Regions from separate parts of the Streptomyces sp. BB1-1-1 genome, predicted to be linked through region 3. Evidence: riboswitches for the same ligand, from Rfam matches in the RefSeq annotation. Region 3 holds a riboswitch; each other region holds the start of a gene.

Region 1 (7,559 bases), 1.6 Mb from region 3:
CCCGGTGCACCACGGCGTCGCACAGTTCCACCAGCGCGGACTTCGCCTCGCACTCCTTGAGCGGGGCCAGCGCCGCCCGGGCGTCCTTGGCGTACCGCACGGTGTCCCGCCGCGCCTGCTCCAGCGCGGGGTGGGCGCGCAGCAGCCGCAGCGCCTCCGCGTGCCGCGCGTCGTCGCTCAGGTCGGAGTCCAGCAGCTCGCACAGGGCGATGTCCTCGGCGAGCCCCAGCCGGGCCGCCCGCTCGCGCAGCCGCAGCACCGGGAGGGTCGGGATGCCCTCACGCAGGTCGGTGCCGGGCGTCTTCCCCGACTCGTGGGAGTCGGAGGCGATGTCCAGGACGTCGTCCGCGAGCTGGAAGGCGACGCCGAGCCGCTCGCCGTACTGGGTGAGCACGTCCACGACCGTCTCGTCGGCGCCGGACATCATCGCGCCGAACCGGCAGGAGACCGCCACCAGCGAGCCCGTCTTGCCGCCCAGCACGTCCAGGTAGTGGTCGACCGGGTCCCGGCCGTCCTGCGGCCCCGCCGTCTCCAGGATCTGGCCGGTGACGAGCCGTTCGAACGCCAGGGCCTGCACGCGGACCGCCTCGGGACCGAGGTCGGCGAGGATCTGTGAGGCGCGGGCGAAGAGGAAGTCGCCGGTGAGGACCGCGACCGAGTTGTCCCAGCGGGTGTTGGCGCTGGGCACGCCGCGCCGTACGGCGGCCTCGTCCATCACGTCGTCGTGGTACAGGGTGGCGAGGTGGGTCAGCTCGACGACGACGGCCGAGGGCACGATCCCGGGGGCGTACCGGTCGCCGAACTGAGCGGAGAGCATCACCAGCAGTGGCCGGAAACGCTTGCCGCCGGCCCGCACCAGATGCTGGGCGGCCTCCGTGATGAACGGAACCTCGCTTTTGGTTGCCTCAAGCAACCCTTCCTCGACCGCAACCAATCCGGCCTGGACATCGGCTTCCAGAGCCTGGTCCCGCACGCTCAGCCCGAACGGCCCGACGACGGTCACGAGGGGTCTCCTGTCTGCTGGTGTCTACTGGCGATTACCTGGTTTGTCGATAGGTCGCTGCCACCACTCAAGTCAGCGTATCCGGTCACCTTTCGATCACCGCTAGCGCCCACCGTTACAGGCCGGTCGGTATCGGATCATGCACAGTATGTTTTTGATCAGGTGATATGAGCAGATATCGATCGCAATCACCAGGGGCCGGAACCCGCCACCGAAGATCACATCACCCCTCCCAACGGCCCGCACTCCGAATACGTCACCCGCTCGGGTCACCCCGATCCCGCCCCGAACGGATGCCCGCACAGCACACGGAAACACCGGCCGGGGCGGGGTCGGAGACGAGAGACGCGCGGCGGCCGACCCACCCGACCGCCGGCCGGAACCCGAAACCCTCCCCACCTACGGGCGATTGACTCCGAGTTGGCATTAATGCCCGATTTGCCAGCCTTGCTGAGGCGGGTGAGTTGGCTCACTTCGCCCCACCTGTAGGCAACCCTGCCGCCGACCGTGCCCTCCCTTTGCCCCGCAAGCCAGTTGAGGCTTGGCAGCCGCAAAGGATCAAGCACCTCAAACACCTCAGACCAAGGTCAACAGGCGCGTTGGGTGATTCCTGCACTTGTTTCGGACATGTGCTCTCGCATACGTTCCCGGCCTGTCGGGCGGACGCCGAATCCTGCCACCGCCCGGACGCACAGTCATCCGCCAACAAACTCGCAGGCAGGAGCGGGGGACCCAGGTAAGTCGCCGCACCGGTCACCACCGGAGCGGCTAGGGGTGAAGCCGTGCCCGTCAGGGCCCGGCCGGGCACCTCCCCGCCCGAACCCGACAGCTCACCTCGCAGGCGTAAGGAGAGGGACTCAAGCATGTCTGCCAACGGTCATAACCGTCACGCCCGCACCGCCCGCCTCGCCCGGAAGCTCGCCGTGGCCGGCACCGGCGCCGCCGTGCTCGCCCTGCCGCTCATCGGGGCCACCAGCGCCTCCGCGGCCACTCCGGCCGCCACCACGGCCGCCGCGACCGCCACCACGGCCGCGACGACGTACCCGGACAACCTCGACGGCTGGATCCGTGAGTCGCTCGACATCATGGCCCAGCACGGCATCCCCGGCTCGTACGAGGGCATCCACCGCAACATCATGCGGGAGTCGTCCGGCAACCCGCTGGCCATCAACAACTGGGACATCAACGCCATCAACGGCACCCCGTCCAAGGGCCTGCTCCAGGTGATCGACCCGACCTTCCAGGCGTACCACGTGCCCGGCACCTCCTGGGACCCGTACGACCCGGTCGCCAACATCACCGCCGCCTGCAACTACGCGGCCGACCGGTACGGCTCGATGGACAACGTCTTCGGCGCGTACTGAGCCGTAATACGGGGCTCTGCGCCCTAACACCGGGCTCTACGCCGTAATAGCAGGCTCTGCGCCGTATCACGAAGCTCTGAAGATCCGTTCGAGGACGACGGCCACGCCGTCGTCCTCGTTCGTCAGGGTGACCTCGTCGGCCACCGCCTTGAGTTCGGGGTGGGCGCCCGCCATCGCGACACCGTGGGCCGCCCAGTCGAACATGGGGATGTCGTTGGGCATGTCCCCGAAGGCGATCGTCCGTCGGCGGCTCACGCCCAGGCGCTCGGCGGCCAGCGCCAGGCCGGTGGCCTTGGTGATGCCGCACGGCTGGAGCTCGACCGTCCCCGGACCCGACATCGTGACCGTGGCGAGGGAACCGACCACCGCGCGCGCCGTCGCCGCCAACTCGTCGTCGGACAGCTCGGGATGGCGCAGCAGCACCTTGCTGATCGGCGCGCTCCACAGCTCGTCGCGCCGCTCGACCCGCACCGCGGGCAGCGTCGGGTGAGGCATCAGGTAACCCGGCTCGATGAGGGTCAGGCCGTCGACACCGTCCTGGTCGACCGCCGCGTGCACCTGCCCCACCTCGGCCTCGATCTTGCCGAGCGCGGTCTCGGCCAACTCCCGGTCCAGGGTGACCGACCACAGCATCCGGTGCGCGCCGGCGTCGTACACCTGGGCGCCCTGGCCGCACACCACGAGCCCCGTGCAGCCGAGACGGTCGAGCAGGGGCCGCACCCGGGGCGCCGGCCGCCCCGTCACCACCAGATGCCGCGCACCGGCCCCGGCCACCCGCGCCAGCGCGGCCAGTGACCGGCCGGACACGGTGTCGTCGCCGCGGAGCAGCGTGCCGTCGAGATCGGTGGCGACGAGTGAATACGCGGTGCGGTCCATGATCAGAGAATACGGACACCGCACCTGTCCGACTCACCCGCGATCGCTTCCGAACGAGGAGGCGCGAGGTCGGCACGAGTCCGCACGAGTACGGCACGAGTGCGCACGAGGACGCACGTTCGTGTCCGAAACCTGGCACATCATCGGCTAAAGCCGGTTAAAGGCCTGTGCACCGGTTGGCAACAACATGGTCCGCTACCTACCGGCCGGACGGCACCCGGGGGTACCTTCCTTTTGTCCAGGGGGGACTTGATCGGGGGGTCGGGTTGAACAGCGGACGTGTGCGTGTGCTCAGGCCGGAGGAACTGGGCGAGGGGGAACGGGAGCACTGGCGCGAGCTGCGCGCCAAGTCGACGGCACCACGCAATCCGTTCATGGAACCGGAGTTCACCGACGTCGTGGGCCGGGTGCGGCCGCGGGCACGGATCGCGGTGGTGTACGACGGCGGTGAGGCGGCCGGTTTCCTGCCGCACGAGCGCGGACCGCTGGGTCAGGGCCGGGCCATCGGACTCGGGGTCTCGGACTGCCAGGGCGCGGTGCTGCGCCCCGGCCTCACCCCGGACACCCGCGAACTGCTGCGGGCCTGCTCCCTGTCGAGCTTCGCCTTCGACAACCTGGAGGCGGAGCAGCGGTTGTTCGTACCGCACGCCGCCGAGGAGCACACCACCTACGTCATCGACGTGGAGAAGGGCTACGAGGCGTACGAGAGCGGGCTGCGCGACCGGTCGCCGAAGTTCCTCAAGACCACCCTCGCCAAGGAACGCAGGCTCGGCCGTCAGGTCGGGGACGTGCGTTTCGTGTTCGACGAGCGGGACCCGGCCGCGCTGCGCACGCTCATGGAGTGGAAGTCGGCGCAGTACCGCAGGACGGGACGCCGGGACCGGTTCGCGCAGGAGTGGATCACGCGGCTCGTCGGGCGGCTCGCCAGGACCCGGGCGCCGGAGTGCACCGGCACGCTGTCCGTTCTCTACGCCGACGGCCGACCGGTCGCCGCCCACTTCGGACTGCGCTCGGCGACGGTCCTGGCGTGCTGGTTCCCGGCTTACGACCCGGAGTTCGCCAAGTACTCGCCGGGTCTTGTCCTGCATCTGCGGATGGCCGAGGCAGCCGCCGGCCAAGGCATCGGCATGCTCGACATGGGACGGGGTTCGGCGGAGTACAAGGACGCGCTGAAGACCGGTGACCTGCCCGTGTACGAGGGGGCGGCGACGCGCGTGGGGGCGGGCGCCGCGCTGCACTGGCTCGGCCGCGAGCCGGCCCGCCGCGCGCACGGCTTCGTGCGCGACCGGCCCCGGCTGGCGTCGCTGGCGGTACGGACGTTGAGGGGCGCGGCCCGGCTGCGCCGGTCGTGACGGAGGGCAACCACGAGGGGGTGGGCGCATGGCCGGTGAGCGGCGTGCGTCGCGAGAGACACGGCAGGAGATAGCAGGGTTCCTGAGCATCGGGCCGGTGCAGGTCGCCGAGCTGGATCTCGGCCCCGAGGGAGAGGGGAGGGCCGCGGGCGCCGAGGGGGCGGAGCTGAGACCCGGTCCGGGCAGCCCGCCGGTGACGACCGGCGCGGTGTTCGTCCTGGTCAGACGGGCGGGCCGGCCCGTCGGTACCGTGCTCGGACAGGTGCCCGAGGGCGCGGATCCCACGGAGGTGCTGTCCGGGCTCGCCCGGAAACTGCCGCAGGGGGCGCCGCCCGAGCCGTTGCCCCGGCCGCCGTCCGCCAGTGTCGTGGTCGCCACCCGGGAACGCGCGGACCAGCTCGCCCGCGCGCTGGACTCGCTGCTCGCGCAGGACCACCCGGACTTCGAGATCGTCGTCGTCGACAACGCGCCCGTGACCGAGGAGACCCGGGAGCTGGTCGAGCGCAAGTACGGCGAACGGGTGCGGTACGTGTGCGAACCGGTGCCCGGACTCGCCATCGCCCACAACCGGGGTCTCGCGGTCGCACGGGGCGCGGTAGTCGCCTTCACCGACGACGACGTGGTCGCCGACCCGCGCTGGCTCACCGAGCTGACCGCGCCCTTCGCCGCCGACCCGCGTCTGGGCTGCGCCACGGGGCTGATCCTGCCCGCGCGGCTGCGCACTCCCGCCCAGGTGCTCCTGGAGAGCCACGGCGGCTTCGCGAAGGGGTTCACCCCGCGGACGTACGACCCCGAGCACCCGCCCGCCGACGAGCCGCTGTTCCCGTTCACCGCGGGCCGGTTCGGCTCCGGCGCCAACATGGCCTTCCGCACGGAGGTGTTGCGAGCGGTCGGCGGCTTCGACCCCGCGACCGGCGCGGGCACGCGCGCGCGGGGCGGCGACGACCTCTACGGCTTCGTCCGCGTCCTCGCCCAGGGGCAGCGGCTGCGCTACACCCCGCACGCACTGGTCTGGCACCACCACCGGGAGACCTGGCGGGACCTGGAGACCCAGGCCTACGGCTACGGCGCGGGCCTCACCGCGTATCTCACGGCGATCCTGGTGAACCGGCCCGCGCTGCTGCCGGCCTTCCTCGCCCGGGTGCCGGGCGGACTGGCGCACGCGCGAGGGCTGACCGCCGTACGCGCGACCGGTGAGGGTGCGGACGCGGCGGCGGAGGGGCCGGGCGGGCACGACTCCCGTACGCATCCCTGGCCGCGGCGCCTGTCCCGGTTGCAGCGCCGGGGCATGCTGTACGGCCCCGTCGGCTATCTGCGGGCCCGTCGCGCCCTGCGTACGGTCGGACTGGAGGCGCGATGAGCGAGGCGTCCGAGACTCCGGGGGCGGCCGGGGCTCCGGGAGCGGCGGAGACCCCGAGGACGGCGGAGACTCCGAGGGCGGCCGGGGCGCGGGAAGGCGTTCCCGCGGCGGGCGGGCCGGACGGACGGGGCGGGCCGGACCGACCGGGCGGCGGGCCGGGAGGACCGAGCGGCGGGCCGGGAGGACCGAGCGGCGGGCCGGGAGGACCGGGCGGGCACATACCCATCTTCCTCTACCACGCCGTCATGGACGATCCGCCCTCGTGGATCGCCGAGTTCACCGTCACTCCGAAGGAGTTCGCCGCCCATCTGGACGCGATCGTGGACAGCGGCATGACGCCGGTCACGATCAGCGTGCTCGCCGACCACCTCGCCGGGCGGGCGCCCCTGCCGCCCCGGCCGGTGCTGCTCACCTTCGACGACGGCTTCGCCGACCTGCCCGGCCCCACGGCCGAGGCGCTGGCCGAGCGCGCGCTGCCCGCCACCGCCTACCTCACCACCGGGGCCATCGCCCCGGGCGGTCGCAGTCTGCTGCCCCCGGCCCCGATGATGACCCTGGACGCGGCGGCGGAGCTGGAACGTTCCGGCATGGAGATCGGCAGCCACACCGTCACCCACGCCCAGCTCGACACGCTGTCCGCCAAAGGGCTGGCGTACGAACTGCGCACGTCCAAGGCCACGCTGGAGGACGCCCTCGGGCATCCGGTCCGCCACCTCGCCTACCCGCACGGCTACAACAGCGCGAAGGTGCGGTCGTTGTCGGCCCGCGCCGGGTACGAGACGGCGACCGCCGTGCGGCACGCGCTCAGTTCCGACCGCGACGAGCGGTACCGCATCGCCCGGCTCATCGTGCGGCGGAGCCACACGGTCGCCGACGTCGAGGCGTGGCTGGCGGGAGGGGGCGTCCGGATCGCCCCCTACCGCGACGGGCCGAAGACGGTCGCGTGGCGGTGGTACCGGCGGGGGCGTGCCATGGTGCGGGGGCCCGAGTTCGCCGGCTGACCTCGGTCACTCGAGTGGCTGGTTGAGGTGGGGGTCGGCGACCACCTTGCGCAGACTGGCCCACGCCCGGTCGTTGGCCACGGCCAGATTGCAGTTCGGTCCCGGGTCGCGGTAGTTCCACTGGAGGGCGGCCTTGACGCCCTCCAGTTCCTTGAGCACGCGGGGCACCTGCGCGTACCAGTCCGCCTGCCGGTCCGGCCGCTTCGGGTCGGAGGCGCTGCCGAACTCCGAGAGCATCAGGGGCTTGTCGTCGGAGAGGTTGGCGCGGATCCAGTCGTGGGTGGCGTGCTGCGTCTGGGCGAAGCTGAGCCAATCCGTCTTGTGGCAGAGGTAGTAGTTGTACTGGTTGTAGCCGATCCAGTCGACGTACTCGTCCCCCGGGTACATGCTCTTGAACAGGTCGGCGTGGTCCAGGTAACCGGTGATGATCCAGGTCCACACGACGTTGTCGACGCCCAGCTCGCGGAACCGGTCGTGGATGTGCCGGTAGGCCCGCACGTAGTCGGCCGGTGTGCCGTTGTCCGGGGTGCGGGTGTCCATCTCCAGGTCGAAGGAGAGGAACACCTTCTTCCCCGTGCGCTGCCCGTACTCCTTGATGCGCTG
Region 2 (7,559 bases), 550 kb from region 3:
CAACTACGCGCCGATCGCCGTCCTGGTCGTCCTCGGCTTCGCCGCGACCTGGTGGCTGGCCTCGGCCCGCCACTGGTTCCTCAACCCCGACCATGAACGCACCCGGGCCCGCGTGGCCGCCCGCGCGAACGCCCCCGAGCCGGTGGATCCGTAACCACCGCGTCCCACGACACCGGCGCGACGCGGCCGTGACCCCGATACCCGATCGGCGTCCCGGCCGCGTCGGGCTATGCTCGGTGTGGCAACATCACGCAACACGCCCCGGGCCCTTAGCTCAATTGGCAGAGCAGTGGACTTTTAATCCATTGGTTGTGGGTTCGAGTCCCACAGGGCCTACCAGTACGGACGGGACCGTCAGTTGACGGTCCCGTCGTCTTTTTCGGATGCGCCGGGTTGCCCGATGACGTACGTGCCCTTCGCGGGCAGCGTCGCGACGAGGCCCCGGTTCCGCAGTTCGACGATCGCGCGTCGCACGGTGCCGATGCTCACGCTGTAGAGCCCTGTCATGGCCCGTTCGCCAGGCAATGCCGCTCCCTGCGGAAGCTTGCCGGACGCGATCTCGGCGGCAATGGCGTCCGCGAGCTTCACGTACTCGTAGCGCGGTAGCTCAGTCATTCCTCCACGGTGCTGCACCCTTACGCAGCTCGCAGGGGCAGAACGCGGCGTGCCGCGTCGGGGCGCGGTAGGACGGAGAGGGGTGCAGGGGGACGCGGTTAGCGGTATCGTCGCCAACACAAAGACCCCGGCGGCCTGGCAGGGCCCCGGGGCACGGCCAACGCTTACCAGGAGCGTCGACATGCACGACCTTATCCACCGCATCGCCCATTGGCTGGGCCTTCTCTTCGGCCCGGGTACCGGAACCCACCGCGCGGGCAGCGCCCCGCGCCCGCGCATCCTCCCCAGTACCGCGCCCGCACGCCTCCCCCTCCACCACTCCCCCTACTGCCGGCACCTCCCCCTCGACGGCACCGACTCCCGCCTCGTCCGCCCCTACCTCGCCGCCGACTTCGGCATCGACCTCGATCAGCACGTCGTCGGCGCGCGGAAGGCGGCCGCCTGATGACGGCGTACACCGCGCTACGGCTCCTGCCCTGGCTGTCACCGGAAGGCAAGCCCTGCTTCCTCGCCCCCGGAGACGGGAGCGGGATCGTGTCGCGCCTCGCCGACGAGACGGAGGCCAGGCAGCTCACCGAAGGGTTGGACGTGCTGCGCTCCGCCCGCCGGCTGCTGGACGACCCCGTGTCCCCGAACGCCGAGGTCCGCTACACCGCGATCCGGCTGACGGAGTGCCTCGCCGACGCGCTGAGGGTCGCGGAGTCCCGTGGCCGACGCCTGCCCGAAGCGGACGACGGCACCGACGCTCCCTGAGCCGGCACCCGGGTTGTCGGGACGGACTATCGTCGTCGACACGGTTCGCCTGGCAATGACCGATGGCTACTGGCGACGACCAGTCCACTCGTCTGACCGGAGTGCCTGATGCCCCTCCCCTACGTCCTCCTCTCCGCCGCCGTCTCCCTCGACGGCTACCTGGACGACGCCGGCCCCGACCGGCTCCTGCTCTCCTCCCCGGCCGACTTCGACCGTGTCGACGAGGTGCGGGCCTCCGTCGACGCGATCCTCGTCGGCGCCGGCACGATCCGGGCCGACAACCCGCGGCTGCTGGTGAACTCGGACGAGCGGCGGGCGGCCCGGGTCGCGGCCGGGGAGGCGGAGTACCCGCTGAAGGTCACGGTCAGCGCCACCGGCGAGCTGGACCCGGCGGCGGCGTTCTGGCACACGGGCGGGGAGAAGGTGCTCCTGACCACGGACGACGGCGCCCGGCGTGCCCGCGCGCTGGGGATCGGCGCCGACGTCGTGCCGCTCGGCCCCGCACTCGACTGGCACGCGGGCCTGGAGTACCTGCACGACCGGCGAGGCGTACAGCGGCTCATGGTCGAGGGCGGCGGGACCCTGCACACCCAGCTGTTGCAGCAGGAACTCGCCGACGAACTCCAGCTGGTCCTCGCGCCGCTGTTCGTGGGCGACCCGGACGCGCCCCGCCTCTTCGGGCCCGGCGTCTACCAGGGCGGGCGGCTGCGGCTCGTGGAGTCGCGGCGCATCGAGGACGTGGTGCTGACGCGGTACCTGCCCACCGCCCCCGGCACCGGCGACCGCGTCACCGCCGCCGACCGGCACTGGCTGGCGCTCGCCTGCGAGCTCGCCGAGCTGTGCCCGCCGTCCGGGACGGCGTTCAGCGTGGGGGCGGTCGTGGTCGCCGCCGACGGGAGCGAGCTGGCGCGGGGGCACTCGCGGGAGGGGGACGACCCCGTCGTGCACGCCGAGGAGGCGGCGCTCGCGAAGGCCGACCCCGCCGACCCGCGGCTCGCGACCGCCACCGTGTACAGCAGCCTGGAGCCGTGCGCCCGCCGCGCCTCCCGGCCCGCGCCCTGCGCCCGGCTGATCCTCGACGCCGGGGTACGGCGCGTGGTCACGGCCTGGCGGGAGCCGGACACCTTCGTGCCGGGGGCGGACGGCAGCGGAGTGCTCGCCGCCGGGGGCGCCGCCGTCGTCGTACTGCCGGAGTACGAGGAGCGGGCGAAGGCCCCGAACCGCCACCTGGAGGGGCAGGGAGATACGGATGTGCATTCCACCCCCGGGATGACGTACAGTAGAGACACAACGGCGCGGGGTGGAGCAGCTCGGTAGCTCGCTGGGCTCATAACCCAGAGGTCGCAGGTTCAAATCCTGTCCCCGCTACTCAAGGCCGAAGGCCGGAATCCATGAGGATTCCGGCCTTCGGTGTGTTTGCGGCGCATGCGCCGTCACTCATCCTCACTTCAGCACTCCGTCACCCGATCGGCCCCCACGGGCTCGCCCTCCGCCCCCGCTCCGGGAAACCTGGAGGACCGGGACGGCAAGCGGCGCGGACGTGCGGGGTGGCGGGAGACGAGTGGTGCGGCCAGGTGAGCTGGAGGACGAGGGAGCGTACGCCCGGGCCGGCGGCCGGCTCCCCGGCGATCCCGTGCCCGACCCCGGCCTCGGCGACGGCCCGGAACGCGTGCCGCCGGACGCGGGGCCGCCGCGGCGGACCTCGTACGGGCGGGCCTTCGTACGCCTGCTCCCCATCCTGCTGATCGTCGCCGCCGTCCTGTACGACATCTTCACCCCGAGGTACTTCACCGCGGGCCCCCTCTACACGGCCGCGCCCCTGGTCGCCGCGCCGATCTACTCACGGCGCGGCACGGCGCTCACCGGTGTCGCCGTCGTCGCCGCCGTCATCGGGCTGCAACTGAGCAAGGGCGTCATCCACTACGTCGACTCCCTCACCGAGCTGATCACCATCGCGACGGTCGCCGTGCTCGCCGTACTCGTCAACGGCTTCGTCCGCCGCACCGGCGAGCGCCTCGTCTCCGTCCGCGAGATCGCCGAGGCCGCCCAGCGCGCCGTGCTGCCCGAGCCGGCCGAGCGGATCGGCGGGTTCGAGATCGCCGCCTGCTACGAGGCCGCGCAGGCCGACGCCTTCATCGGCGGTGATCTGTACGCGGTGCAGGACAGTGCGCGCGGCATCCGGCTCATCGTCGGGGACGTGCGCGGCAAGGGCATGGGCGCGGTGGCCGCCGTCGCCGTGGTGATCGGCGCGTTCCGGGAGGCCGCCGAGCAGGAGGCGACGCTGGAGGCGGTGGCGCAGCGGCTGGAGCGGGCGCTGGCGCGCGAGGGCACCCGGCGCGACGGACTGGACGCCTTCGAAGGGTTCACCACCGCCGTACTCGCCGAACTCCCGCACGGCGACGGGATCGTCCGCATCGTCAACCGCGGCCATCCGCCGCCCCTGCTGCTGTACGCCGACGGCACCCTGCGCCCGCTGCCCGCCCGGGAGTCGGCGCTGCCGCTCGGCATGGGCGAGCTGGGCGTGTGGCCCGACCGCGCGGAGGAGGCCGACTTCCCCGGTGGGGCCACGCTGCTGCTGTACACCGACGGACTGTCCGAAGCGCGGGACGCCCGGGGCGAGTTCTACGAACCGCACGTGCGGCTGGCCGGCCGCGTGTTCCGGCATCCGACGGAGCTGCTCGACACCCTCGCCGAGGACGTACGCCGGCACTCCGGGGGCGGCATGGCCGACGACATGGCACTGCTCGCCGTACGACGGCCCTGATCGGCCCTTGATCAACATCACCGGACGTGACCGACCGACCCCCCTCCGCATAACAACTGACGTACTGTCAGAAACTCGAAGCGGGAAAGGGAATACTCAGGACCGGTCAACTCGCCCGGTTTTCACCGATCGTGAGGCGTACGTCCGGGACGGATGCGTTAATGATCAAGAGGAACGGCTTGGAATCCGAGCCCCGCGTCTATTAACGTTCGATAACGCAGCGCGGTCGTCCCAGCCGTCACAGAAGGCGGCTCCGTGCGCACGCGCCGAATCCCGCAAGGGAACCGGGGAACCACCACATTGGGGTGAATCGGGCGTATGACGCCGTGCCTAGTCACGGCGGATATACGCGCGTAGGAGACCTTCCTGCTCCGAACCCGTCAGCTAACCCGGTAGGCGAAAGGAAGGAAAGGAGTACGCCCACGTGGCGTCCAACCGGCCTGCCCCCGAGGCCCCGTTCGTGCCCAGCGGGCACGACACCGAAACCTTCGGCTACGACGGCTACCGCACCGAAGAGGGCCCCTGGGAGGAGTGGAATCCCACCGCGGACTCCATCCGCCCCGTACGCGGCCGGCACCGCGTCGCCAAGCAGCGCGGCGGGCTCGCCCGCAGCTCCACCGTCCTCGGCGTCGGTGTCATAGCCGCGGTCGGCGCGGGCGGCATGGCCAGCGCGCAGACCGGCAAGCCGCCGGTGTCGATCTCCATGCCGGACCTGCCGAACGTCGGCTCGCTCATCTCCGACGAGGAGAAGCCGGAGCCGCAGGGTTCCGCCACCCCGCTCAGCGGCATCGGCACGGTCGCCGCCGAGACCTCCTCGGAGAGCGACCCCGGCGCCGGTGAGACGCTGCGGGCCCGGATCATGGCGCAGGCCGAGCAGCAGCAGGCCCAGGTCGAGACCAAGGCCGCCGCCGAAGCCGCGGCCGCCGCCGAGAAGAAGGCCGCGGAAGCCGCCGCCAAGGCGGAGAAGGAGGCCGAGGCCAAGGCCGCCGCCGCCAAGAAGAAGGCGGAGGAGGAGGCCGCGAAGAAGGCCGAGGCCGAGCGGCTCGCGAAGCTGGCCAAGCAGTACACGCTGCCGACCTCCTCGTACACCATCTCCTCCAGCTTCGGCCAGGCCGGCGCCTACTGGTCCTCCGGCTACCACACCGGCCTCGACTTCGCCGCCCCCACGGGCACGCTGCTCAAGGCGGTGCACAGCGGCACGATCACGTCGGCCGGCTGGGACGGGTCGTACGGCTACAAGACCGTGCTCACCCTCGACGACGGCACCGAGATCTGGTACGCCCACCAGTCCTCCATCAGCGTCAGCGTCGGCCAGGAGGTCACCACCGGTGACGTCATCGGCCGCGTCGGCGCCACCGGCAACGTCACCGGCGCGCACCTCCACATGGAGGTCCACACCAGCGGAGGCGGCGGCATCGACCCGATGGCGTGGCTGCAGAGCAAGGGCCTGACTCCCTGATCCGCGCCTCGCGCGGCGCCGTTTCCTCCGATCGCCGGCGGTCCTGACGACGACCCCCCGACGTCAGGGCTGCCGGTTTGCGGGATCTTTGCCCCGCTTCCGGAATCGCCAGGTCCGGTGCGTTCGTTGACGCAGGACATGACTTCTCTGCGCAAGCTCGGCTCCTCCGACCTGGAGGTCTTCCCCCTCGCCCTCGGCGGCAACGTCTTCGGCTGGACCGCCGACCAGGACACCTCCTTCGCCGTCCTCGACGCCTACACGGCGGCCGGCGGCAACTTCCTCGACACCGCCGACTCCTACTCCGCCTGGGTCGACGGCAACAGCGGCGGCGAGTCCGAGACCGTCATCGGCAAGTGGCTCGCCTCCCGCGGCAACCGCGGTGACGTCGTCCTCGCCACCAAGGTCAGCCAGCACCCCGAGTACCCGGGCTTGAGCGCCGCGAACATCAAGGCCGCCGCCGACGCCTCGCTGCGCCGCCTGGGCACCGACCACATCGACCTCTACTACACCCACTTCGACAAGCCCGAGGTGCCGGTGGAGGAGATCATCGGCGCGCTCGACGAGCTGGTGAAGGCGGGCAAGGTCCGGCACATCGCCGCCTCCAACATCTCCGCCGAGCGGCTCGCGGAGTCCCTGGCCTTCTCCGACCGTGAGGGCCTCGCCCGGTACGTGGCCCTCCAGCCCCACTACAACCTGGTCTCGCGCGACACGTACGAGGGCGAGCCGCGCGACCTCGCCGAGCGGGCCGGCCTGGCCGCCGTGCCGTACTACGCCCTCGCGTCCGGCTTCCTCACGGGCAAGTACCGGCCCGGCGCGGCCGTCGACAGCCCGCGGGCGGGCGGGGCGGCGAAGCACCTGGAGACCGAGCGCGGCCGACGGGTCCTCGCGGTCCTGGACGAGATCGCCGAGGCCCACGACGCTCCCGTCGCGACGGTCGCCCTCGCCTGGCTGGCCGCGCAGCCGACGGTCGCCGCGCCGATCGCGTCCGCGCGCACGGTGGAGCAGCTGCCGGCGCTGCTGGGGGTGGCGGAACTGAGCCTGACGGAGGGCGAGGTGGGGAGGCTGACGGAGGCGTCGGCCTAGTCCCTGGGCGGTCGGCGCGACCGTTGTTGCCGGTAGTGCCGCTACGGTCGGTAGGCGCTGGTCGGGGAGTACGGGGAGTACGGGTGGTAGGGGGTGTACGGGCTGTACGTGGCCGGTGCGGGGTACGGCGTCGGGGTCGCCGCGGAGGCCGCCGCCGGGGCCGTCGCCGGGTGGCCGGGCCCGTACGCCCCGTACGGGGGCGCCCAGGGCCGCACGGCCACCGGCACGGGCGGCGCCGTGGCCCGGGCGGCGTAGTCCAGTGCCGGGCGCGCCACGTCGCGTCGGTGCCACAGGGCGCCCAGCAGTTCCCGCTCCCGTACGGCGAAGTCGGCGCCCGCCCTGCCCAGCCGCCCGCGCCGGCGCAGGAACGCCAGCGAAGTCGCGTACGCCTCGTACTGCGCCACCGCCCGCGCCGCCCCCTTCCCGGCGTGCCGGTGGGCGTGCCGGCGCGCGATGCGGCGGGCCCGCATCGAGCCGAGCGCGTACGGCTCCGTCGGTGTCAGCCACCCGGCCATGACGTACACGGGGAGTTCGGCGCGTACGGTGCCCAGTTCGCGCTGCCGGGTCCAGATCACCAGCCAGGTCAGCAGGCCGAAGGACGGCACCATGAAGGTCCCGTACACGGCGAAGAAGCCGTACTCGCCGAACGCCGCCGAGCCGTTCCACAGCGCGTGCACGCCCATCGCCAGCAGCAGGCCGGCCAGGGGGAGCAGGGCACGGCGCAGGCGGTGCCGGCCCGTGGAGAGCGCGGCGATGCCGAAGCCGATGCCGGTGAGCACGGTGAAGAGCGGGTGGGCGAACGGCGACATCACGACGCGGACGAAGAAGGTCGCCGCGGTGACGGAGGCGATGCCGCTGTCGCCTGTGAGCTGGTCGGTGCCGAAG
Region 3 (7,559 bases):
GGGTCGGTCACGGCGCCGTCGCGCACCAGGTGCCGCTCGGTCAGCCGCACACAGCCGACGTCCACCGAGCGGGCCGCGCGCACGTGGTCGTCCCCGACGACGAACTCGGTCGAGCCGCCGCCGATGTCGACGACCAGGTAGGGCTTGTCGAGGTGGTCGCGGCCCGCCAGCTCCTTGGTGGCGCCGGTGAAGGAGAACTCCGCCTCCTGGTCGCCCGAGATGACCTCCGGCTCCACGCCGAGGATGTCCAGCACCCCGCGCACGAAGACGTCCCGGTTCTCCGCGTCCCGGGAGGCGGAGGTCGCCACGAAGCGCAGCCGCTCGGCGCCGTGCTCCTTGATCACCTCGGCGTACTCGCGGCAGGCGGCGAAGGTCCGCTCCAGCGCCTCGGGCGCCAGCCGCCCGGTGCGGTCGACGCCCTGGCCGAGCCGCACGATGGTCATGCGGCGGTCGAGGTCGGTCAGCTCGCCGGTCGAGCCCGCGCCGGAGGCGCTGTCGGACACAGTGGCGTCGGCGACGAGCAGCCGGATGGAGTTCGTACCGCAGTCGACGGCGGCGACACGGGTCACTTGGCGTCCTCCCCACAGGTCCCGCCGAGCGTCACGCACGGCCCCTTGCGCCACCACTCGGGCAGCATCGCGATCGCCTCGTCGCCCAGCGGGTTGACGCCGGGACCGGCCGCCAGCGAGTGGGCGACCAGGACGTGCAGGCACTTCACGCGGTCCGGCATGCCGCCCGCGCTCGGGAAGCCGGCCAGCTCCTCGATCTCGTCCCGCCGCCGGATGTAGTCCTCGTGCGCGGCGCGGTAGGCGGCGGCCAGCTCCGGGTCGGTGGCCAGGCGCTCGGTCATCTCCTTCATCACGCCGTTCGCCTCCAGCGTGCCGATCGCGGAGGCCGCCTTCGGGCACGTCAGGTAGTACAGCGTGGGGAAGGGCGTGCCGTCGGGCAGCCGGGGCGCCGTCTCCACGACGTCCGGGTGTCCGCACGGACAGCGGTGCGCGATGGCGCGCAGGCCGCGCGGAGGGCGGCCGAGCTGCTGCTTGAAGGCCTCGACGTCCGCGTCGGTGGGCTCGGTGCGCGGGGTGGTCGGCGGGGGAGTCTGCATGACTGTCTTCTGCTGGTCTTCCTGTTGAGTCACTGCCGGCACTGGTGGCTCACTGCCGGGGTGGCCGGTTCACGGCCGGCGGGCGGCGGCGTCGGCCTTGTCGACCCCGTCCCAGACGTTCCGGTACCAGGGGCGGTCGGCGGCGCCGCCCTCGGCGCGGGCCTGCTCGGCCGCGTCCGGGTCGACGACGACGAACCCCGTCTCCCCCGGCATCACGTAGTGCAGCCGCAGCCGGATCTGCTGCTCGGCGTAGGCGTCGTCCTGCCAGCGTGCCTTCAGGTCGCGCAGGTCCTCGACCCGGTCGCGGGTCTCCTGCCGCTCCCGCTGGAGATCGGCGATCTCGGCGCGCTGGGCGACGTACTGCCGTATCGGGTAGGCGAGCGCCACGACGAGCGAGCAGAGCACCATCGCCAGCAGCGCGGCCCGGCCGGTCAGCCGGGAGCGACGGGCCTGGCGCTTGGTCTGCGAGCGGTAGACCCGGGCCGCGGTCTGCTCCCCGATGATCCGGATCCTGGTCGCGGTGGAGAAACGGTCCCGGTCCTTCACCGCCATGTCTGTCCCCGCCTTCAGTCCACACGTGCGTACGTCCCCGCACACGGTACGGGACCGAGTACGGGGACGTACGTACGACGCTGCCTACCGAGGGGTGGCGCTCAGCCCTTGAAGCGCGGGAAAGCGCTGCGGCCGGCGTACACCGCGGCGTCGTCGAGGATCTCCTCGATGCGCAGCAGCTGGTTGTACTTGGCGACGCGCTCGGAGCGGGCCGGGGCGCCGGTCTTGATCTGGCCGCAGTTGGTGGCGACGGCCAGGTCGGCGATGGTGACGTCCTCGGTCTCGCCGGAGCGGTGGGACATCATGCACTTGAAGCCGTTGCGCTGGGCCAGCTCCACGGCGTCCAGGGTCTCGGTCAGCGAGCCGATCTGGTTGACCTTGACCAGCAGGGCGTTGGCGGCGTTCTCGTCGATACCGCGGGCCAGGCGCTCCGGGTTGGTGACGAACAGGTCGTCGCCGACGATCTGGACCTTGTCGCCGAGCTTGTCGGTGAGGACCTTCCAGCCGTCCCAGTCGTCCTCGAACAGCGGGTCCTCGATGGAGACCAGCGGGTACGCCTCGACCAGCTCGGCGTAGTACTCGGTCATCTCGGCGGCGGAGCGGGTCTTGCCCTCGAAGGTGTAGGAGCCGTCCTTGTAGAACTCGGACGCGGCCACGTCGAGCGCGAGGGCGATCTGCTCGCCGGGGGTGTAGCCGGCTTCCTTGATGGCCTCGAGGATGAGGTCGAGGGCCTCCCGGTTGGAGCCGAGGTTCGGGGCGAAGCCGCCCTCGTCGCCGAGGCCGGTGGCCAGGCCCTTGCTCTTCAGGACCTTCTTCAGCGTGTGGTAGACCTCGGCGCCCCAGCGCAGGGCCTCGGAGAAGGACTCCGCGCCGATCGGGGCGATCATGAACTCCTGGATGTCCACGTTCGAGTCGGCGTGCGACCCGCCGTTCAGGATGTTCATCATCGGCACCGGCAGCAGGTGCGCGTTCGGGCCGCCCAGGTAGCGGAAGAGCGGCAGGTCGCTGGCCTCGGAGGCGGCGTGCGCGACGGCCAGCGAGACACCGAGGATGGCGTTGGCGCCCAGCGAGCCCTTGTTGTCGGTGGCGTCCAGGTCGAACATGGCCTGGTCGATCAGGCGCTGCTCGGTGGCGTCGTAGCCGACCAGCTCCGGGCCGATCTGCTCGATGACGGCGAGGACGGCCTTCTCGACGCCCTTGCCCAGGTAACGGCCCGCATCGCCGTCACGGAGTTCGATGGCCTCGAAGGCACCGGTGGAGGCGCCGGACGGGACGGCGGCACGACCCGTGCTGCCGTCGTCGAGGCCGACCTCGACCTCGACCGTGGGGTTGCCTCGGGAGTCCAGGATTTCCCGGGCTACGACGACGTCGATGGACGGCACGAGCATCTCCTTCTTCAATGTGACGCTTCGGTGTGACGCGCGGGTCCACAGGACCGCAGCGGCTCTGCGGGACCGAGCCTAACCGGCTCCGGGCGATCGGCCAGCCGATCGCCCACCCGCTGGACAGAACCGAGAGTAAATTGTTTCCGAACGGAACAAAGACGTTCCCGGAAACCGGGGCGGGATCGGGGCGTGAAAAACCCGTCCCGGTGCGTACGGGGGAACACGCACCGGGACGGGAGCAGGGGGCCGCTGCTTACTTCAGGTGCAGCTGCTGGCCCGGGTAGATCAGGTCGGCGTCGTCGACGATGTCGTCGTTCAGCTTGAACACCTTGGCCCAGCCGCCCTTGACGTCGTGCTCCTCGGCGATCGAGCTGAGGGTGTCGCCCTTGACGACCTTGTACTCGCCGTCGCCCTTCTCGACCTTCTTGCCGGTCGGGGTGGTGACGGTCTTCTTCTCGGCCGGCTTCTCGGCCTTCGGCTCGGCGGCCGGGCGCTCGTCGGAGCGGGAGGCCTTCTGCTCGGCGGAACGGTCGGCGGTGGAGCCGCCGCTCTCGCTCTGCGAGGAGCCGCTGTCCTGGCTCTCGGCGCCGCCACCGGTGTACGCGGCGCTCGACAGGCCGGTGCCGCAGACCGGCCAGGCACCCTTGCCCTGGCCCGCGAGCACCTTCTCGGCGATCTCGATCTGCTGCGCCTTGCTGGCCTGGTCGGCGGTGGCGGCGTACTGCGTGCCGCCGTAGCCGGCCCAGGTGGAGGCGGAGAACTGCAGACCGCCGTAGTAACCGTTGCCGGTGTTGATGGACCAGTTGCCGCCGGACTCGCACTGGGCGACGGTGTCCCACTCGGACGCGGTGGCGGCGGAGGCGTTGCCGGCCGCCATCAGCGGGGCGGCGACGGCGGCACCGGTGACGCCGGCGACGGCGATGACACGGGTGGCCTTGGACGGACGGCGGTGCTTGCCCTTGCCGGAAAACAGCATGGTTGATCCCCTCACCGACGCCTGCGAGGTGAGCTGTCGGGTTCGGGCCGGTTGAGTTGCCCGGCCGGGTTCCTCGCGGAACTCGGCTCCACCCCTAGCCGCTCCGGCTCAACTGCCCGGTGCGGCACTTACCTTGGGTCCCCCGCTCCTGCCTTCGGCGCTTGCGCGACGACTGTTCCCGGACGGCCGCTGGCAGGATTCGGCGTTGCGGCAGCCGGGGCCCGCGATGGCGAGCGGTCATGACCGTAGACACGCGCTCCGCGGATTTTCAAAGACGATCACGGCTTCTGAGACCTATCTCTCACGTGATCCAAAACGGACATACAGTCTCGAACCATGACGCGAACTGCCCCTACTTTTCGCCCGATTCGCCCGTGACCGTGAGCGTCTGACCGGGCAGGATGTGGTCCGGGTCGGTGCCGACGACCTGCTTGTTGCCGACGTAGAGCGAGCGCCACCCGCCGTCGAGCCCAAGGGAGTCGGCGATGCCCCAGAGGCTGTCGCCGGAACGGACGGTGTACGAGCCGTCCGCGACCTCTCGCACCTCGTCCTCACCGCGCGAGGCGTGCCGCCCCGACGACTCGCCCGCACGACCGTCCGCCGCGCCCTCGTCGGCGCTGTCGCCGCGATGCTTGCCCGCGCCGGAGTCCCCGGTGTCGGTGAGCGCCGAATCCCCGCCAGTCTGCCCCGCCTTGTCCCTTTCGCCGGTCTCCGGAGAGGCCGTGGGCGAAGCGTCGGCACCCTGGGAGCCGGCGCTGCCCGTGGGCTCGGCTTCAGGGGAAGTGTCGGACTTGGTCGAATCGTCCCCACTGTCCGACGTGGCGTCAGGGGTGGAGGGCGAAGACGGCGAAGGGGACGAAGAGGACGTCTCGGAGGTGGGCTCCGGCGACTCGGTCGTGCCGGACGGCTCGGGAGTGTCCGACGTCTCCGGCGCCGTCGGCTCCTCCGACGTGCCGTCACCCGTCGAACCGGTTCCGCTGTCCGTGGGCGCCGGGCCGTTGCCCATGCCCGCGAGCAGGGCGCAGGTCGGCCAGGCGGCGATCCCCTGGTCCGCGTGCAGCTTCTCGGCGACTCTTATCTGCTGGGAGCGACTGGCCTGGTCGGCGCTCGGCGCGTACTCGGTGCCGCCGTACCGCTCCCAGACGTCCTGGGAGAGCTGCAGGCCGCCGTAGTACCCGTTGCCGCTGTTCTGGCTCCAGGCGCCGCCTGTCTCGCACTCGGCGACGCGGTCCCAGTTCGCCCCGTCGGCCGCGTGGGCGCCGGTGGCGCCGAGAAGCGGGATCGCGATGGCGGAGCCGGTCACTCCGGCTGCGACGACCAGGGCGGGAGCCTGGCGGGGGCGGCGGTGACGACCGTTCCCGGAGAGCATGCGACGACCTTTCACGAGACAGCGGGGACCGCGCGGCGGGTGATGCTCGGCGCCACGCTGATTCGTGAACGTATAGGCAGATGATCGCTTGTCACAAGTTCATGCCGCGCAGATCACGTGAAGATCACAGAGTTGAGCGCGTGTCACTTTTGCGTCGGCGACGAACCGTTGCCCGCCGACGACGGGACGGGTGTGAACGACACGGGCAAGGTGCGCAGACCTCGCATGATGAGCCCGCCGCGCCAGCGCAGTTCGGCCGGGTCCGCGGCCAGGCGCAGGTCCGGGAAGCGGGTGAGCAGTGTGGCGAGGGCGGTCTGCCCCTCCAGGCGGGCGAGCGGGGCGCCGAGGCAGTAGTGGATGCCGTGGCCGTACCCGAGGTGCTGGCTGTCGCGGCGGGAGAGATCCAGGGTGTCCGGGTCCGCGAACCGCTCCGGGTCCCGGTCGGCGGCGGCGAGGACGACGAGGACGGGGTCGCCGGCCGCGATGTCCTGCCCGCCGATGGCGAGCGGCCGGGTGGCGAAGCGCCAGGTGGCCATCTCCACCGGGCCGTCGTAGCGCAGGAGTTCCTCGACGCCGGTCTCCAGCAGGGCGCGCTCGCCGGCGGCGAGGGACGTCTGCAGGCGGTCCCGTTGTCCGGGGTGGGTGAGCAGGGCGTACGCACCGTTGCCGATGAGGTTCACCGTGGTCTCGAAACCCGCGAAGAGCAGGATGAAGGCCATCGCCGCCGCCTCGTTCTCGGTGAGGTGCTCGCCGTGGTCGGAGGCGCGGATGAGCCCGGAGATGAGGTCCTCGCCGGGGCCGGGTTCGGGCGGCAGTGCCGCGCGCTTGCGGTGGATGAGGTCGGCGAGATAGCCCCGCATCTTCTTCACCGACCGCGCGACCCCGCCCCGGGGCCCGCCACCGTGACGGATCATCATGCCCGCCCAGTCCCGGAAGTCGTCCTGGTCCTCCCGGGGTACGCCGAGCAGGTCGCAGATGGCGTAGATGGGCAGCGGGAACGCGAACTCGTGGATCAGGTCGGCGCTGCCGGTGCCGGCGAAGCGGCCGATGAGGTCGTCGGCCAGCTCCTGCACCCGGGGCGCGAACTCGGCGACCCGGCGGGGTGTGAACGCCTTGCTGACCAGCCGCCGCAGCCTCGTGTGGTCCGGCGGGTCGATGTTCAGCAGGTGGGTCATCAGCTCGGCCTTCCGCTCCCCCGGAATGCCGGTCTTGCCCTTGGCGTGCGCGGGCTCGTCGTGGTGCGCCGGGTTCTTGGACAGCCGGGGGTCGGCGAGGGCCTGCTTGGCGTCGGCGTACCGGGTGACCAGCCAGGCCTCCACACCGCTGGGCAACCGCGTGCGGTGCACCGGGGCGTGCTCGCGCAGCCAGGCGTAGGCGGGGTAGGGGTCGCTCGCGAACTCCCAGGTGAAGAGCTCGGGGGCGGGACGGTCGGGCGTGGAGTGGTCGGTCACCCCTTGACCGTATCCGGGGAGCCGGCGGTGACCGGGACGGTGGCGGCCCTCCCCCCCCGGCGGTGATCAGGGCGGTGGTGGCCCTCCCCCTCGGCGGTGACCAGGACAGTGGCGGCCTTCCCCCGGCGGCGCCGGACGGCACCGGTCTCAGCCCCGGGCGGCCTCGACCTCCCTGATCGCGTCCCGGTACGCCCGGGCCGCCGCTCTCAGCGCGGCCTCCGGGTCCGTGCCCTCGGCCTCGGCGCGGGCCGCCAGGGACAGCAGTTCGTAGCCGATGCCCTCGCCGGCGGGCAGCGGGACGGACAGGTCCGCCGTGCGCACCCGGGAGGCGAGCTTGGCGGCGAGGGCGAGTCCCGGCTGGCCGAGGGGGACGCCTTCGGTGACCGAGGTGCGCTGCTTCTCGTCCGCCTTGGTGCGCAGCCAGTGCTCCCTGACCTCTTCGGGGGTGGACGCGGTCTCGTCGCCGAAGACGTGCGGGTGGCGGTGGATCAGTTTGGCGACGATGGTGCCGGCCACGTCGTCGACGGAGAACGGCGCGTCGGGGTCCTCCTCCGCGATGCGGGCGTGGAAGACGACCTGGAGGAGTACGTCGCCCAGTTCCTCGCGGAGTTCGTCGCGGTCGCCGTCCTCGATCGCCTCGACGAGTTCGTACGCCTCCTCGATGGCGTACTTGGCCAGGCCCTCGTGGGTGCGCTGCGAGGACCAGGGGCATTCGACGCGG

What was found. A riboswitch is a leader RNA that binds a small molecule or an ion and turns the genes downstream of it on or off. The one in region 3 is predicted to bind cyclic di-AMP.
Region 1: another riboswitch for cyclic di-AMP. It lies ahead of RI578_RS16560 (transglycosylase SLT domain-containing protein); the one in region 3 lies ahead of RI578_RS24000 (transglycosylase family protein).
Region 2: another riboswitch for cyclic di-AMP. It lies ahead of RI578_RS21430 (M23 family metallopeptidase); the one in region 3 lies ahead of RI578_RS24000 (transglycosylase family protein).

Annotation. Positions count from the first base shown of each region.
Region 1 covers NZ_CP134203.1:3,608,018-3,615,576, forward strand. Annotated here, with positions in the region: gene RI578_RS16555 (polyprenyl synthetase family protein) at 1-1,003, opposite strand, end outside; cyclic di-AMP (ydaO/yuaA leader) riboswitch at 1,694-1,861, shown strand; gene RI578_RS16560 (transglycosylase SLT domain-containing protein) at 1,867-2,367, shown strand; gene RI578_RS16565 (HAD family hydrolase) at 2,434-3,243, opposite strand; gene RI578_RS16570 (GNAT family N-acetyltransferase) at 3,531-4,595, shown strand; gene RI578_RS16575 (glycosyltransferase) at 4,693-5,955, shown strand; gene RI578_RS16580 (polysaccharide deacetylase family protein) at 6,201-6,956, shown strand; gene RI578_RS16585 (glycosyl hydrolase) at 6,963-7,559, opposite strand, start outside.
Region 2 covers NZ_CP134203.1:4,647,799-4,655,357, forward strand. Annotated here, with positions in the region: gene RI578_RS21390 (amino acid permease) at 1-154, shown strand, start outside; tRNA gene RI578_RS21395 (tRNA-Lys) at 264-339, shown strand; gene RI578_RS21400 (winged helix-turn-helix domain-containing protein) at 355-615, opposite strand; gene RI578_RS21405 (hypothetical protein) at 797-1,060, shown strand; gene RI578_RS21410 (hypothetical protein) at 1,060-1,368, shown strand; partial or broken gene RI578_RS21415 (dihydrofolate reductase family protein) at 1,477-2,604, shown strand; tRNA gene RI578_RS21420 (tRNA-Met) at 2,663-2,736, shown strand; gene RI578_RS21425 (PP2C family protein-serine/threonine phosphatase) at 2,933-4,132, shown strand; cyclic di-AMP (ydaO/yuaA leader) riboswitch at 4,387-4,545, shown strand; gene RI578_RS21430 (M23 family metallopeptidase) at 4,557-5,591, shown strand; gene RI578_RS21435 (aldo/keto reductase) at 5,730-6,674, shown strand; gene RI578_RS21440 (PrsW family intramembrane metalloprotease) at 6,716-7,559, opposite strand, start outside.
Region 3 covers NZ_CP134203.1:5,200,276-5,207,834, reverse strand. Annotated here, with positions in the region: gene RI578_RS24020 (Ppx/GppA phosphatase family protein) at 1-569, opposite strand, end outside; gene RI578_RS24015 (DUF501 domain-containing protein) at 566-1,105, opposite strand; gene RI578_RS24010 (septum formation initiator family protein) at 1,175-1,657, opposite strand; gene eno (phosphopyruvate hydratase) at 1,759-3,039, opposite strand; gene RI578_RS24000 (transglycosylase family protein) at 3,296-4,018, opposite strand; cyclic di-AMP (ydaO/yuaA leader) riboswitch at 4,022-4,188, opposite strand; gene RI578_RS23995 (transglycosylase family protein) at 4,371-5,387, opposite strand; gene RI578_RS23990 (cytochrome P450) at 5,531-6,838, opposite strand; gene RI578_RS23985 (nucleoside triphosphate pyrophosphohydrolase) at 6,986-7,559, opposite strand, start outside.